DNA from 3 places in the Streptosporangium sp. NPDC023963 genome. Region 1 is predicted to be linked to each of the others. Evidence: riboswitches for the same ligand, from Rfam matches in the RefSeq annotation. Region 1 holds a riboswitch; each other region holds the start of a gene.

Region 1 (5,403 bases):
CGCCGCGGTGTACTCGCGGTACTCGGGCAGGTCGTGCCGGGACGGGTAGGCGAAGGCGAGGTGCGTGACCCGGCCGTGCCACTCCGGGTGGGCCGCGAGGAACTGCTTGTAGGCGACCAGGCCCCGCACGATGTTCTTCGACAGCTCCGTCCTGTCGATCCGCACGATCAGCCTGCGGTCGCCCACCTGGGCGCGGAGCGCGGCCATGTGCGACTCCACGTCGGGCTCGGACGCCCGGGTCCACAGCGCCTTGCCGTCCACGCCCAGGCTGTGGGTGCCGATCCGGGTCGTCCTGCCCGCGTGCGTGACCGTACGCTCCCCGCGGTCGACCCGCGCGCCGAGCACCGTCTCGCAGCAGTCCATGAACGCCCCGCCCCAGCGGGCGGTGAGGAAGCCCGCGTGGTCGGCGCCCAGGATGCCCTCGAGGAGCTCGGTCGCGACGTCGTCGGGGAGCAGGTTGAAGTATTCGGGCGGCGCCCACGGCGTGTGCGAGAAGTGCGCCACCCGCAGGTCGGGACGCTCCCCCCTGAGCATGGCCGGGGCCAGGCTCAGGTGGTAGTCCTGCACCATCACCCGCGCCCCGTGCGGGGCCTCCTCGGCCAGCGCCATCGCGAACGCCTCGTTGTAGGACTGGTACGACTCCCACTCCCGGCGGAACCTGGCGTCGAAGTACGGCCGGTTGGGGGTGTCGTAGAGGAGGTGGTGGACGAACCAGAGGGTGGAGTTGGCGACCGCGTTGTACGCGCGGTGGAAGGTCGCCGGGGGGATGTCGAGCATCCGCAGCGCCCCGGTGTCGTAACCCGCCTGGTCGAGCCGGCCGCCGGGCGCCAGCCGCACGGCGCCGCGGTCGCCGTCGGACAGCGCCGCGCAGACCCACAGGACGCCGAGGTCTTTCGCGACCTCCGACAGGCCGGAGACCAGGCCGCCACCTCCCCTGCGCATGGACAGCGAACCGTCCTCGGAGAGGGTGAAGGAGACGGGGCCGCGGTTGGAGGCCACCAGGATCGCGCTCATCGATTCTCCTTGAGCGTGGAGACCCCAAGGTTAACCGGCGCCTGGTCGGGATGTCCTCGCTCTTCAGGTCAAGGAAGGAACGGCGTCCATCGAATTGTGTCAGCTCTTGTCAGCGGGTGGAGTGATGAGCCCCGCTCTATCACCCTTTTTGTGGCGATGAGGGAGGGTCACCATCCGCGACCCCCGACCGTAGGATGTCCAGCGACCGTGACCGCTGATGGGGGCCCGTGATGGCGCTGGACGAGACGACCGAGGACCTGGCCCGATCGGCCGCCCAGGGCGACCACCGCGCTCTCGGCGAGCTGCTGAAGCGGATCGAGCCCGCCGTGCTCAGGCACTGCGGCCGGATCCTCCCATTCCGGCAGGACGCCGAGGAGGCCTGCCAGGACACCCTGCTCGCGGTGGCGCGCAACATCGGCCGCTTCGAGGGGCGCGCCCGGTTCAGCACCTGGCTGCACATCGTGACCGCCAACTGCGCCAGGACCACCTACCGCTCGCTGAAGCGCCGCGCGGCCGAGCAGAGCTCCGACGAGCTGCCGCTGCAGAAGCCGGACGTGGCCCGGGTGAGCGTGATCGCCGGGTCCCGGCTGGACCTGCTCGACGCGATGGAGGCGCTGGAGGCCGAGAAGCCGGAGCTCGCCCAGGCGCTGGTGCTGCGCGACATCTGCCAGCTCGACTACAACGAGGTGGCCGAGCAGCTCCGCATCCCGCTGGGCACCGCCAAGTCGCGCATCCATCAGGCGCGCAAGTACGTCCAGAGCGCCCTGGGCGACGCCTACGGCTTCTGACCGCCGCCCGGTCTCCGGCCGGCGGCCCGTCCTCCGACGGGCCGCCCGCCAGGCCGGAACCAGTCGAAGAGCACCTCCGCGTGGCGTGCTGCCCTGACGGTCTCACCTGATTTAAGGTGGCGTTGCCCACGTCGCGTGATCAATCGGTGACATGTGGCGATCTCCCCTCACGCTGTGCAAGCCGAGGTCGAGGAGAGACCACATGTTCCGCAGACACGCCGTTTCCACGGCATGCGTCCTGACGGCCACCGCACTTGCCCTGGCCGCCGTACCGGCCGGCGCCGAACGCCAGGCGAAGGGTGCTCCGGCCGCGCCCGCCGCCCCGTCCGCCGACATGGCCGCGTGGGCCATGTCGGCCGCGCGGAAACCACCGCCGGGCATGCTGGAGGCGCTCGAGCGCGACCTGGGCCTGACCCCGGCACAGGCCCAGGCCCGGCTGCTCAACGAGGCCCGCCTGACCCCGGTCGCGCTGCAGATGGCCAGGAGGCTCGGCCCCCGTTTCGGCGGCACCTGGCTGCGAGGGACCAGCGCGCACACCCTGGTGGTGGCCACCACCAGCGCCGCCGACATCCCGACGATCCTCGGCGCGGGTGCCCAGGCCGAGATCGTCCCCAGGTCGCTGGTGGAGCTCACCGCGATCAAGCAGGCGGTCGACAACAGCCTGCCCCCGCAGCCGCTCGTGTCGAGCGCGCGCTTCGTCGACGTGAAGAGGAACAAGGTGGTCGTCCTCTCCCCGAAGCCCGAGGCTGCCATAAACGTCATCGAGAGCGCCGGGGTGGACGGAGCGGCGGTGGTCGTGCTGCCCTCCACCGAGGTTCCCCAGCCGCTGTACGACCTGGTGGGCGGCAACGCCTACTACATCGGCGTCACCAGCCGCTGCTCGATCGGCTTCCCCGTGCTCAAGGGCACCCAGAACGGGTTCGTCACTGCCGGCCACTGCGGCAGGACCGGCAACGCCACCACCGGCTTCAACCGCGTCACCCAGGGCACCTTCCAGGGCTCGGTCTTCCCCGGCAGCGACTACGCCTGGGTCTTGACCAACAGCAACTGGACGGCCACCCCGACGGTCGACAACGGCCAGGGCGGCACCGTGCCCGTCGCCGGCGCCCGGATCGCCATCGAGGGGGCCTCGGTCTGCCGGTCGGGCTCCACCACCGACTGGCACTGCGGTCTCATCCAGCAGCGCGACGCCAGCATCACCTACCCCCAGGGCACCGTCAACGGGCTGACCCGCACCACCGTCTGCGCCGAACCCGGAGACTCCGGTGGCTCGTTCATCTCCGTCGACCAGGCCCAGGGCGTCACCTCCGGCGGCTCCGGAGACTGCAGCCAGGGCGGTACCACCTACTTCCAGCCGATCGCCCCGATCCTCACCGCCTACGGCCTGACCCTGAGGACCACCGCGGGCAACCCGCCGCCGCCGGTCACGGGCACCTGCACCGGCTTCCCCAACACCTACACCGGCACCCTGGCCGCCGGCCGGTCCGTCTACCAGCCGAGGGGCCTGTACTACAGGCTGACAGTCGGAGGTCTCCAGACCGCCTGCCTGGACGGCGCCGACGGCACCGACTTCGACCTGTACCTGCAGAAGTGGAACGGCAGCACCTGGCCGGTCGTCGCCACCTCCGACAGCGCGGGTCCCGACGAGAGGATCTCCTACACCGGCACGCCCGGCTACTACCGCTACCGGGTGGTCAGCGCGGCCGGCTCCGGCCCCTACACCCTGGGGTTCCGGGTTCCGGGTTCCGTGACCGCTCCGGCGGGTCGCCTCTCGCGCTGACGGCCGGGAAGGGATGAGGCCCCCGCCGGGCCCGCGATCACCGAGGATCGCGGGCCCGGCGGGGGCCTCGCCTGCCGTCAGGGCCGTGCGCCGGGTGCCTCGCGACCGGCGGCCCGCGTCCGGTTGTCCGCTGGGTAACACGCCATGTCTCGCACAGTGAGACAAGGAGTCAGGAGGGCGGCAGGGCGGGGTAGAGTGCTGAGGACCTGCGCGTCAGGTTTCCAACTGAATATTTGCTCATCCAGAGGGGTGGAGGGACCGGCCCTGCGAAGCCCCGGCAACCATCCCGGTTCAAGACTCGTGATCTGAACGAGGTCGGCCGGGACAGGTGCCAATTCCGGTCTGTGACCAGGGTGGTCCGCAGACGAAGATGAGGGAAAGGCCTCGCTTCATGGCGCTCGCAACCACTGAGAACAACCCCACCACCTCCTCCGGTCGTGCCGGCGGCGCGCGAGACCCGCGCTTCGGCCCCGCCGTCGCCCTCTCCTGCCGGGAGTGCGGTGCCCGCTACGACCTCGGCCCCAGCTTCGCCTGTAACGAGTGTTTCGGGCCCCTTGAGATCGCGTACGACTTCGGGCGTGTGACCCGGGAGCGGATCGCCGAGGGGCCGACCAACATCTGGCGTTACCGCTCGCTGCTGCCCGTCCCCGAGGACGTGGCCACCAAGCCCAACATGGCGCCCGGCTGGACGAAGCTCGTCAACGCCGGCAACCTCGCCCGCGAGCTGGGCATCCGCTCCCTGCACGTGAAGGACGACTCCGGCAACCCCACGCACTCCTTCAAGGACCGCGTGGTGGCCATCGCCGTCGAGGCGGCCCGCAACTTCGGTTTCCACACCCTCTCCTGCTCCTCCACCGGCAACCTGGCCGGCGCCGTGACCGCCGCCGCCGCGCGGGCCGGGCTGGACGCCTGCGTGTTCATCCCCTCCGACCTGGAGCAGGCCAAGATCGTCATGGCCTCCGTGTACGGCGGCAGGCTCATCGGCATCGAGGGCACGTACGACGACGTGAACCGCTTCTGCTCCGAGCTCATCGGCGACGAGCTGGGCGACCAGTGGGGCTTCGTCAACGTCAACCTCCGGCCGTACTACGCGGAGGGGTCCAAGACCCTGGCCTACGAGATCGCCGAGCAGCTCGGCTGGCGCATCCCCGACCAGATCGTCATCCCGGTCGCATCGGGCTCGCAGCTCACGAAGATCGACAAGGGCTTCAAGGAGCTGATCGCGCTCGGTCTGGTCGAGGACAGGCCGTACAAGATCTTCGCGGCCCAGGCCGAGGGGTGCTCCCCGGTCTCCGCCGCCTACAAGGCGGGCCACGACGTGATCCGCCCGGTCAAGCCGGACACGATCGCCAAGTCGCTGGCGATCGGCAACCCGGCCGACGGCCCGTACGTCCTGGACATCGCCCGCCGCACCGGCGGCGCGGTCGAGGACGTCACCGACGCCGAGATCGTCGACGCGATCCGGCTGCTGGCCAGGACCGAGGGCATCTTCGCCGAGACCGCCGGAGGCGTCGTCGTCGGGGTGCTGCGCAAGCTGGTCGCCTCGGGCACGCTCGACCCCGACGCCGAGACCGTGGTCCTCAACACCGGCGACGGCCTCAAGACCCTCGACGCGGTGGCCGCGGAGGCGCGCCCGACCGCGGTGATTCGGCCTTCTCTTGACGCATTCCGTGCGGCTATCGCCTAGAAATCGTGAAAGGTACTGAATTATGAGCGTTTCTGTGCGGATTCCGACGATTCTCCGGACTTACACCGATGGTGCCGCCGAGGTGAACGGAGAGGGTGAGACCCTGCGCGATGTTCTTCAGAAGCTCGACGCGG
Region 2 (5,403 bases), on a different contig from region 1:
CCAGCAGGCGGGCCTTGTTCTGGCCCCACTGGTGCGGGTTGAAGGTGATCGGCTGCGTCTCCACCGCCCACACGAGCGACCCGCCGTCACCACCGCCGCCCTCACCGCCGGCCGCCGCGCTCGGGGCCCCGCTCTCGGCTCCGCACGCCGTGAGCGCCAGCACCCCGGCGAGCGCCAGGGCGCCCCATCGCAACTTCACGTTCTTCTCCTCGTGCTTCGGTACGACATGCCTGTGTACGACATGCCTGTGTACGGCGTGCTCTTCCACGGCGCGCCTCTGCGCGACGTGCTCCTGCGCGACGTGCTCCTGCGCGACGTGCTTCTGTGCGGCGGGTTCGGACGGCCCGGTGAGGCGCCGGCCGGGACGACCGGCATGATCGGGGTGATCGGGGCGGTTCATGCGACGTGCCGTCGTATCTGGGTTCCGGCGGCCTCGGACAGCACGATCCGGGCGAGGGCGTCGGCGTGGCGGAGGAGCGGGGCGTTGAGGCGGGGCCTGGCGAAGCCGCCGGTGGCCCGGCCGCCGACGACCCAGGGGCCGAAGGCGAACCTGCGGGGGTGCGGGGTCCCCGACCTGTCGAGCAGGCGGCGGTCGGCGGGCCGTACGTTCACCAGACCCGACTCCTCGTCGAGCTCGCCCCGGTCGCGGAGCGCGGCGATGAGCGGGTCGACGGCCCGGCTCACGCTGGGCGCGGGCAGCCTGGCCTCGACGAGGGTGGTGGCCGTCACGCCGCCGGGCACGGTGGGGCTCTGTGCCCGCCAGTGCCCGTCGTGATGGTCGACCTTGAGGTCCGCGCCGAGGAAGGTGACGATCCCCGCCCTGGCCAGGGCGCGCAGCTCCTCCAGCCGGGGTCCCGGCGGGCCGCTGGCGACGTAGCTGAAGAACCCGGCGAACCACGGGTCGGAGATGCCCAGCTCGGCGAGGACACCGTAGACGGAGAGCAGGCCGAGGATCATCGCGTGGTCGGCGCTGTGCGCGGGGTCGGAGCGTCGTTGCAGGTCGACGGCGAGATAGCCGTGCATCCACTTCTGCAGGCCGGCCTGGTCGCCGAACCGGATGCCGTCCAGCGGCCGGTCGAGCCGGTCGAGGTCGAGCCGGTCCAGGTGCCGGGGCACGGCCTCGCGGATCAGCTTGCGCATCCCGAGACTGCGCCACTCCTCGGCGGCGAAGCCCTCCTCGAACTCCGCCCAGCCCAGCTTGGCGCGCTTGGGGTGGGCGGTGATGAGCTCGTGGTAGTACGCGAAGGCCAGCTCCTTGGCGACCAGCGGCCACACGTCCCGGCGGAAGTTCCACGGTCCCTCGCCCAGCGCCTCGCGGGTGAGGAAGCGCGGCACCGGCGGGCGGGCGCCCTTGAAGGGGTAACCGGTCTTGGAGTGGTACGGCACGCCGCGCCGCGACCCCACGTGCAGGAGGGGCTCGCGCCCGCTGGGCAGGTAGACCAGCTCCCCGTCGTACTCGCGGACGAACCGGCCGCCCCGGCCCGAGGTGAGCAGCACCATCAAATCGACGAAGGCCAGCCCCATCCCCCGCACGATCGCCGGCTCCCCCGCGGGAACGCCGTCGAGGTCGAGGTCCGCCGTGTAGCCGGTGGGCAGGTAGCGCAGCCCCGCGCGCGCGGCCAGATCGGCCAGCGCGCTCTCCTCCCTCGTCGGCGTCACGTCGCCGTGTCCCTGGGCCAGGATCACCGCGTCGACCTCGATCGTCCGGCCGTCGTCCAGCGTCACCGCCTGCCCGCCGGGGACGTCGGCGAGGTCGACGGCGCGGGCGGCGTGCACGTGCACCCGGACGCCGCGAGGGGCGGTCGCCACCGCCTGCCGGAAGACGTGGGAGAGGTAGCCGTTCTGCGCCGGGCGGGAGGCGAACCTGCCGGGGTCGCCGCCGAGCCACTCGGCCAGCGTGGGCCCGGGGCGGATCGGTCCCTCGCAGCGCACCGACTCGTCGGTGAAGAGCGTCACGTCGGCGGCGGTGGAGTTCATCCAGAGCAGGTCCGGCTGGTCGTGGCGCCACACGCGCCCGCCGCCCGGCGGGTGGGGGTCGATCACGTGGACGTCCAGCGACGGCCAGCCGAGCAGGTCGGCGGCGTTGGCGCAGATGCGCTCCACCAGGCAGGTGCCCGTCGGCCCGGCGCCGACGACGGCGATCGAGGCGCTCATACGGCGGCTCTGCGGTGCGGCTGGTCCCAGTCCGCGTGCAGCGGCTCGACCGGGATCCGCCAGGCGTCGGTCTCGCCCGACGGGCGGGCGATGACGGTGAAGTCGGTGTTCTCGCGGAAGGCGGGGCGGGCGTACAGGTCCCTGGCGTAGGCCCACAGGTTGGGGAAGGCGGTCAGCGGGCGCTCGCTGATCCTGGCCGCCGGGTTGTCGCTCAGGTCGAAGCGCAGCAGGGTCGGCCAGAGCCGCACGTCCGCCTCGGTGATCCCCGAGCCGAACAGGAACCTGCGGTCGGCCAGGCGTGCGTCCAGCTCGTCCAGGAAGGCGACCACGGCCCCGCGCGCCTCGGTGTACGCGGCCTCGGTGGTGGCCGCCGCCACCCGGCCCGCCGCCGTGTTGACGATCTCGTAGATCCTCGTGTTGAGCTCGTCGATCTCCGGCCTGAGCTCCTCGGGGTAGAGGTCGGCCTCGGGGTCGCCGCCGAACCGGGTGGCCAGGTCGATCGTGATGTCGGGGAAGTCGTTGCTGACGATGCGGCCGGTCGCCCTGTCCCACAGGACCGGCACCGAGACGTGCCCGTCGAAGCCCGGCTCGGTCGCCTCGTACGCCTGCCGCAGGAGGGTGAACCCGTTGACCGGGTCGGCCCCGCGCCGCTCGCGGAACGCCCACCCGCGCCCGTCGCGCTCGTCGTCGACGTAGGAGAGCGAGACCACGTCCTGGAGTCCCTTGAGGGAGCGCACGATGGCCGCGCGCTGCGCGTACGGACAGACGGCCGCGACGTAGAGGTGGTAGCGCCCGGGCTCGGCGGGGAAGGTGGGTGTGCCGATCCGCCCCTGGAAGGGGTAGCGCGGGCCGGGCCTGCCACCGGGCCGGTAGTGGCCGTGGGTGTCGAGGTCGACGGGGCTCGCGTGGTTCAGTGTGCTGGTCTTCGACATGTGGCGCTCCCGGGCATGTCTCGGTGACCCTGGTGAGGGGGTCCGCGCTTGCGGCACGCCCACCGTGCCGCCAGGTCTCCCCCGGGGGCACCCCGCCGCGGTGCGAGGGTTGCCGGTCAGCCAGCCGGGGCTTCTCACTGACACTCTTAACCTATTTAGAAGGTAGGAAATACATAGATCTCTGTCAAGCCTTAGTGTCGGGGAATGTCCTATGAGAGTGTGAACGTGGTCTACCGCAAGTACGACGGGTCACTGCACTGGCATCACCGCGGCCTGCTGCTCGGCGAGGACGAGCACGGGGTGTGGACGGGCTGCGTGGCCGACTCCAGCGGCTACAAGGGCGACGGTCCCGCGGTCCCCTGGCCGCACCCGTCCGTGATGCTCTTCCCCCGCGACGCGTGGTGGACGGCCGCCTTCAACGCCGCCCCGCACAAGCACGAGATCTACTGCGACGTCTCCACGGTGCCGGAGTGGAAAGACGGCGAGGTCACCATGGTCGACCTGGACCTCGACGTGATCCGGACCCGCCGGAACCTGCTGAAGGGCCGCCCGAGCCGGGTCTTCCTGGACGACGAGGACGAGTTCGAGGAGCACCGGGTCAAGTACGCCTACCCGCCCGGCGTGGTCGAGAACGCCCGCGCCTCGGCCGCCTGGCTGATGGAGGCCGTCACCTCCCGCACCTCCCCCTTCGGGGACGCGCCGCGCTGGCTCGCCCTGGTCACCTGAGCCCCGGCCAGTGGTGCCGGGGGCGGCCCCAGGCGCCCCCGGCACTCCCGCGACCTCAGCGGGCGCGGTGACCTCAGCTGGCGGGGTGACCTCAGCGGGCGCGGTGGCGGAACATCCTGCCGGAGAAGATCGCCGAGATCAGCAGGAGGCCGCCGCACCAGGCCAGCGCCTTCCACGGGTCGCTCCCCACGGGCCGGTCGAGCAGCAGGCCGCGTACGGACTCGATGATCGGTGTGGCCGGCTGGTTCTCCGCGAACCCGTGCAGCCACGCGGGCATGGTGTGCACCGGGACGAAGGCGCTGCTCGGGTAGGGCAGGAACATCACCAGGAAGGTGAAACCGCCCGCGACCTCCGGCGTCTTGGCCAGCAGGCCGACCAGGGCCGAGACCGCGGACATGGCCAGCACGAACACCACCAGGACGCCCACCGCGGCCGCCCAGCCGGACAGGCCCGCGTCCGCCCGGAAGCCGAGCAGGAACGCGACGGCGAACACGATGGCGAGCGAGCTGAGGTTGCGCACGGTGCCGGCGGCCACGTGCCCGCCCAGGAACGCACCGCCGCCGACGTCCATCGACCTGAACCTGTCGACGATCCCCCGGCTCATGTCGTGGCTGACGGCGACCGCCGTCAGGGAGGCGCCGTAGGAGGCGCACATGACGAGGATGCCGGGGACGGCGTAGGTGACGTAGTCGACGCCGGTCTGGATCGCGCCGCCGAACAGGTAGACGAACAGCAGCATGACCAGGACGGGCATCAGGAACGAGGTGAGCAGCGCGTCGAGGTTGCGCAGCGACAGGCGGACGGCACGGCCGGTCATCACCGGCAAGGCGGCGAGGTCAGACACCGGCCCGCTCCCTGTCCGTCAGCGCGAGGAACGCGTCGTCGAGCGTGGCGCCGCGCACGGTGAACCTCTCGACCGCCGAACGCCCCGGGTCCACCTCGTCCAGCAGGGCGCGGATCCCCGTGGCGCTCCCGTCGACCGCCGCCCCGACGGTCAGCGTGGCGAGATCCGCGTGGACGGCACGCGCCCCGAGAAGGCGCGTCACCTCGGCGAACGACCGCGCGTCGGACAGGACGAGGTCCAGCCGCCAGGCGGCGACCCTCGCCTTGAGCTCGTCGGCGGTGCCCTCCGCCACCACCCTCCCGCCGTCGAGCAGCGCGATCCTGTCGGCCAGGCTGTCGGCCTCCTCCAGATACTGGGTGGTCAGGAAGACCGTGGTGCCCGAGCCGGCGAGCTGCGTGATCACCTCCCACATCGCCTGCCTGCTCCGCACGTCGAGACCGGTGGTCGGCTCGTCGAGAAAGATCACCGACGGCGCGCCGACCAGCCCCGCGGCCAGGTCCAGCCGGCGCCACATGCCGCCCGAGTACGTGCCGACCCGCCGCCTCCCCGCCTCGACCAGGTCGAACCGCTCCAGCAGCTCGGCCGCCCTGCGGCGGGCCGCCGCGCGCGACAGGCCGGACAGGCGTCCCATCATCCGCAGGTTCTCCTCACCGGTCAGCAGCTCGTCGACCGCCGCGTGCTGGCCGGTCAGGCTGATGGCGCGGCGGACCCGGCGGCGGTCGCGCACGACGTCGAACCCGGCCACCG
Region 3 (5,403 bases), on a different contig from region 1:
CACCAGGCCGATCTGGAAGATCAGGAGTGCCACGATGACGAAGGTGGGCGGCGCCATGTTGGAGAGCTTGTCGCCGGGAACGCCCACCATCGAACCCGGGTAGATGCCCGAGTAGACAAGGCCGAAGAGGGCGAACAGCCCGGTCCACAGGATGGCGACGTCGAAGCGGCGGGGAAGCTTCACCACCCTGTCGTAGAAGAAACCCGCCTGGTGGGCCAGTCCCCAAACGATGATCATGTTGAGCCAGCCCGCGGCCTCGTACCCGTAGCGCAGCCGTAGCACGTCGACGACGAGCGCCGCCCCCGCCAGCCAGATCAGGGCCAGCACGTCGTAGTGCCGGTGCAGCCAGAGCGAGATCGGGAGCAGGGCGATCAGCACGAGGTAGACGCCGATGAACCAGAGCGGGCTGATGACGAGCAGGACTACGCGGTCCATCCACTCGACCCCGAACGCCCACGCCACGAGCGCGCCGAACACGATCCAGGTTCCGGCCAGTGCCAGCGCGGGGATCGCGAGGCTCCGGATGCGCCGCCACACGAAGGTGCCGATGCCGACCCCGCGCTCGCAGGCCCGGTTCCACGACAGCAGGTGGACGTGTCCGCCCACGTAGAAGAAGAGCGGCAGCACCTGCAGCAGCCATGTCAGGATCCACAGGCCCGAGGTGAAGCCCAGCGGGCTCGTCGGCGAGGGGCCGTCGGGGCCCCACTGCAGGATCGTGAAGGCCCAGTGCCACACGACCACGACGATCAGGCTGAACGCGCGCAGCCAGTCGACGTACCGGTCCCGCCGTGGCCCGCCCCCGGCCGGAGGGACCTCTGGCGGCACGGGCCCCGAGGTCGCGGTGGTCGCGGTGGCGGGAGTTCCGGCGGTTCCGGTCGCGGCGGGTCCGGGGGCTCCCGGAACGGGAGTGGCGGGGGGTGCGGGAAGCGCGGAGGGGGCGGGGGGTGCCGGGGGTGCGGGGGACGCCGGGGGTGTGGGGAGCGTCGAGGGGGCGGGGGGAGCCGCCCTCTCCTGATCCTCACCGGGTTCGATCATGCGGTTCCAACCGTGCCTTACTCGTCACTTGTCGATGTCGCCGACGACGAAGAACATCGAGCCCAGAATGGCGACCATGTCCGCGACCAGGTAGCCGGGAAGCATCTCGCGCAGCACCTGGACGTTGTTGAAGGAGGCCGAGCGGAGCTTCATCCGCCACGGCGTCTTCTCCCCGCGCGAGACCAGGTAGTAGCCGTTCAGGCCGAGCGGGCTCTCCGTCCAGGCGTAGGTGTGGCCCTCGGGGACCTTCAGCACCTTGGGCAGGCGCTGGTTGACCGGCCCCGGGGGCAGGTCGAGGAGCCGCTCCACGCAGGCGTCGGCCAGGTCGAGGGAGACCTTCACCTGTTCCAGCAGCACCTCGAAGCGGGCGTGGCAGTCTCCCGCCGACCGGGTGACGACCTTCACCGGCAGCTCGCCGTAGGCGAGGTACGGCTCGTCCCTGCGCAGGTCGACGTCGACGCCGGAGGCGCGGGCGATGGGGCCGCTCACGCCGTACTGCATGATCGTCTCGCGGTCGAGGACGCCCACCCCGCGCGTGCGGGCGAGGAAGATCTCGTTCCCGGCGATCAGGTTCTCGATGTCGGGCAGCCGTCGCCGCACGTCGGCCACGGCCTGGGCGACCCGGCCCGTCCACCCTGAAGGGATCTCCTCCTTCAGGCCGCCGACCCGGTTGAACATGTAGTGCATGCGCCCGCCGGAGATCTCCTCCATCACGGCCTGGAGGGTCTCGCGCTCCCGGAACGCGTAGAAGACCGGGGTGATCGCGCCGAGCTCCAGCGGGTAGGAGCCGAGGAACATCAGGTGGCTGAGCACCCGGTTGAGCTCGGCCATCAGCGTGCGCGTCCAGACCGCCCTGACCGGCACCTCCATGCCGAGCATCCGCTCCACCGCGAGCACGACGCCCAGCTCGTTGGCGAACGCCGACAGCCAGTCGTGCCGGTTGGCCAGCACGATGATCTGCCGGTAGTCGCGCACCTCGAAGAGCTTCTCCGCGCCCCGGTGCATGTAGCCCACGATCGGCTCGGCCGAGCTGATCCGTTCCCCGTCCAGGGTGAGCCGCAGCCGCAGCACGCCGTGCGTGGACGGGTGCTGCGGCCCGATGTTGAGGATCATGTCCTCGGTCGCGAGCTCCTTGCCGTGCGCCCCCCGCACGGCCTCGGCCCCGGCTCCCAGCCCCACGTTCAGCTCACGGGGCGCGCCTTCAGTCATAGGGCCATGCTGTCACGTCAGCCGCGCGAGGCAAGATCCCGCAGGGCGTCGATCAACCGGTCGACGTGCTCGGAGGTGGTACCGATGCCGATGGAGGCGCGGACGGCGGAGGCGGTGACGTCGTCGCAGCCGCCGTCCTTGGCCCCCAGCAGGTGCCGTACGAAGGGGTGGGCGCAGAACTTGCCGTCGCGGACGCCGATGCCGTAGTCGCCGGACAGGGCCTCGGCGACCTCGCGGGCGGTGAAGCCGTCCACCACGAAGGAGACGATGCCGACGCGCGGGTGGTCCGGGCCCCACAGGGACAGCTCGTGCACGCCGGGGACGGAGGCGAGGCCCGCGCGCAGGCGCCCGAGGAGGCGCTCCTCCTCGCGGACCAGCGGGGTCCAGCCGGTGGCGGTCAGGGCGTCGCAGGCCGCGGCCAGCGCGACGGCGCCCAGCACGTTCGGGGTTCCCGCCTCGTGCCGGGCCTCGGGGTCGTCGTGCCACTCGGTGCCGTCGTCGTTCACGGCCTTCACCGCGCCGCCGCCCCGCAGGTACGGCTCGGCCTCGGCCAGCCAGTCGGAACGGCCGATCAGCGCGCCGGTGCCGAACGGCGCGTAGAGCTTGTGGCCGGAGAAGACCACGTAGTCCAGGTCGAGCGCCGTCAGGTTGAGGCTGCGGTGCGGGACGAGCTGCGCGGCGTCGACGAGGACGCGGGCCCCGTGGCGGTGGGCGATGTGGGCCAGCGCGGCGATCGGCCAGAGCTCCCCGGTGACGTTGGAGGCGGCGGTCACGACCAGCAGCTTGGGGCCGTCGATCGAGGCGAGGGCGTCGTCGGCAGCGCGGACGGCCTCGCCGGGGAAGGCGGGGGCCGCCAGCCGCACGACCCGCTCCCAGGGCAGCAGCGAGGCGTGGTGTTCGGTGTCGAAGACCACGGCGGTGGTGCCCTCGGGCAGGCTGCGGGCCAGCAGGTTGGTCGCGTCCGTGGTGTTGCGAGTGAAGATCACCGAGTCGTCGGAACGGGCGCCGACGAAGGCGCGCACCGTGTGCCTGGCCTGCTCGTAGCGGGCCGTGGTCAGCTGGGACGCGTACCCGGCGCCGCGGTGGACGCTGGAGTAGGCCGGGAGCGCGGCGGCGACGGCGGCGCTCACCGGCTCCAGACAGGGGGCGCTCGCGGCGTAGTCGAGGTTGGCGTAGCGGACGAGCCTGCCGCCCCTGACCGGGACCTCCAGGTCCGAGCCGAGCACGGCCGGGATCGGGCGGTCACCGGACACGCCGGATACGCCGGACACGCCGGATACACGGCTCTCGGGGACGGTCACCGGAGCGACGGCGGCGCTCTCTGCGGTGCTCTCGGGGGTGCTGAGGATCGTCAGGGTGGACATGCCAGGGCTCCTTCGAGGTCATCGGACCCCAACCCATGACACAGGTGCCTGGAGCCCGCGCTTGCCCGGCACACCTCGTGCCGGACCAGGTCCTCACCCGGGGCACCCCGCCGCGGACGCGAGGGTTGCCGGCCAGCGAGCCGGGGCTTGTCACTGGCACTCATGACCTACGGGGGAACTATAACCGACACCCCGCGGTGCCCCGCAAGTCCGAAACGTGATCAACCCGATATCGGGGCAGGAGCGAGCGCCGCCGGGACCGCCCGGCGAATTTGCCAGCGAAGCGTGATCAGAGGGAAGGAACTCAGGGCCTCTCCCGGTCGTCCTGGGAGTCAACCGAAGAAGCGTTCGGGCAGCCAGCCGACGGTGTGCGGGCGTCGGCCGACGAAGGAGAAAGCAATGGACTGGGTGACCAGCCCGGAGATATGGATAGGGTTCTTCACCCTTGTCGCCCTGGAGATCGTCCTGGGAATCGACAACATCATCTTCATCTCGATCCTGGTGGGCAAGCTCCCGCCCGAGCAGCGCGACAAGGCCCGCAAGCTCGGCCTCGCCGTCGCCCTGATCAGCCGCCTCCTGCTGCTGCTGGCGCTGTCGTGGGTGGTGAGGCTCACCGAACCGATGTTCGAGGTCTTCGGCCAGGGGATATCGGGGCGCGACCTGATCCTGATACTCGGCGGCCTGTTCCTGCTGGGCAAGAGTGTCCACGAGATGCACGGCAGCCTGGAGGGCGACTCCGGCCACTCCGAGGGCAGGGTCGCCTCGTCCTTCACCTCGGTGATCATCCAGATCATGATCCTCGACGTCGTCTTCTCGCTCGACTCGGTGATCACCGCGGTCGGCATGGTCGACGAGCTGGGCGTCATGATCGCGGCCGTCATTGTCTCGGTCATCGTGATGCTGGTCGCCTCCGGGCCGATCAGCCGCTTCGTGGACCGGCACCCGAGCATCAAGATGCTCGCCCTGTCCTTCCTGGTGCTGATCGGCGTCGTGCTCATCGCCGAGGGGTTCGAGCAGCACATCTCCAAGGGCTACATCTACTTCGCGATGGCGTTCTCGCTGCTGGTGGAGCTGCTGAACATCCGGATGCGCGGCAAGGCGAGGCGGAAGCCGGTCGAGCTGCGTTCCCGCTACGAGACCGAGGGAGCCGAGGGCGCCGAGGGCGGGACCGGCCCGGAGACGCCGGTGGTTCAGGGGGCTCCGGCGGGCCGGGCGGACGAGCCGGTCGAGAGGGGGAAGCCGGACGAGCGGGCCGGATCCTGAACCGGGGATTACGATGCTTACGTGCGCTTTGATCCCTGGAATCCGGAATTCGTCGCCCACCCCTATGACGTCTACGACGAGCTGAGGCGGGAGCGGCCGGTCAGCTTCTTCGAACCGACCGGCCAGTGGCTGGTGGCCAGGCACGCCGACGTCAACGCGCTGCTGCGGGACCGCAGGCTCGGCCGCTCCTACCTGCACGTGGCCTCGCACCAGGAGTTCGGCAGGCCGGACGACCCCGAGTTCCAGGACCCGTTCTGGCGGGTGATCAGGGCGGGAATGCTCGATGTCGAGCCGCCGGTGCACACCAGGCTCCGGCGGCTGGTGTCGAAGGCGTTCACCCCCCGCATGGTCGAGGCGCTCCGCCCCAAGGTCGCCCGCATGGCCGGGGAACTGGTGGACGCCTTCGTCGAGCGCGGCGGCGGAGACCTGATCGCCGAGGTCGCCGAGCCGCTCCCGGTCACCGTGATCGCCGAGATGCTCGGCGTCCCCGAGGCCGACCGGCACCTGCTGCGGCCCTGGTCGGCCGACATCT

What was found. Region 1 has a riboswitch for S-adenosylmethionine ahead of thrC (threonine synthase). Riboswitches for the same ligand answer to the same signal wherever they lie in the genome.
Region 2: another riboswitch for S-adenosylmethionine. It lies ahead of AB0F88_RS04135 (glutathione S-transferase C-terminal domain-containing protein); the one in region 1 lies ahead of thrC (threonine synthase).
Region 3: another riboswitch for S-adenosylmethionine. It lies ahead of AB0F88_RS36710 (aminotransferase class V-fold PLP-dependent enzyme); the one in region 1 lies ahead of thrC (threonine synthase).

The regions. Positions count from the first base shown of each region.
Region 1 covers NZ_JBEZZK010000033.1:25,594-30,996, forward strand. Annotated here, with positions in the region: gene AB0F88_RS43930 (trehalose-6-phosphate synthase) at 1-1,014, opposite strand, end outside; gene AB0F88_RS43935 (RNA polymerase sigma factor) at 1,245-1,802, shown strand; gene AB0F88_RS43940 (S1 family peptidase) at 2,005-3,582, shown strand; SAM riboswitch class I at 3,817-3,959, shown strand; gene thrC (threonine synthase) at 3,974-5,269, shown strand; gene AB0F88_RS43950 (MoaD/ThiS family protein) at 5,292-5,403, shown strand, end outside.
Region 2 covers NZ_JBEZZK010000001.1:983,319-988,721, forward strand. Annotated here, with positions in the region: gene AB0F88_RS04125 (ABC transporter substrate-binding protein) at 1-199, opposite strand, end outside; gene AB0F88_RS04130 (FAD/NAD(P)-binding protein) at 397-2,154, opposite strand; gene AB0F88_RS04135 (glutathione S-transferase C-terminal domain-containing protein) at 2,151-3,086, opposite strand; SAM riboswitch class IV at 3,126-3,238, opposite strand; gene AB0F88_RS04140 (DUF402 domain-containing protein) at 3,291-3,812, shown strand; gene AB0F88_RS04145 (ABC transporter permease) at 3,904-4,656, opposite strand; gene AB0F88_RS04150 (ATP-binding cassette domain-containing protein) at 4,649-5,403, opposite strand, start outside.
Region 3 covers NZ_JBEZZK010000018.1:98,522-103,924, reverse strand. Annotated here, with positions in the region: gene AB0F88_RS36720 (acyltransferase) at 1-825, opposite strand, end outside; gene AB0F88_RS36715 (NADH-quinone oxidoreductase subunit D) at 1,060-2,244, opposite strand; gene AB0F88_RS36710 (aminotransferase class V-fold PLP-dependent enzyme) at 2,262-3,608, opposite strand; SAM riboswitch class IV at 3,661-3,776, opposite strand; gene AB0F88_RS36705 (TerC family protein) at 4,008-4,871, shown strand; gene AB0F88_RS36700 (cytochrome P450) at 4,893-5,403, shown strand, end outside.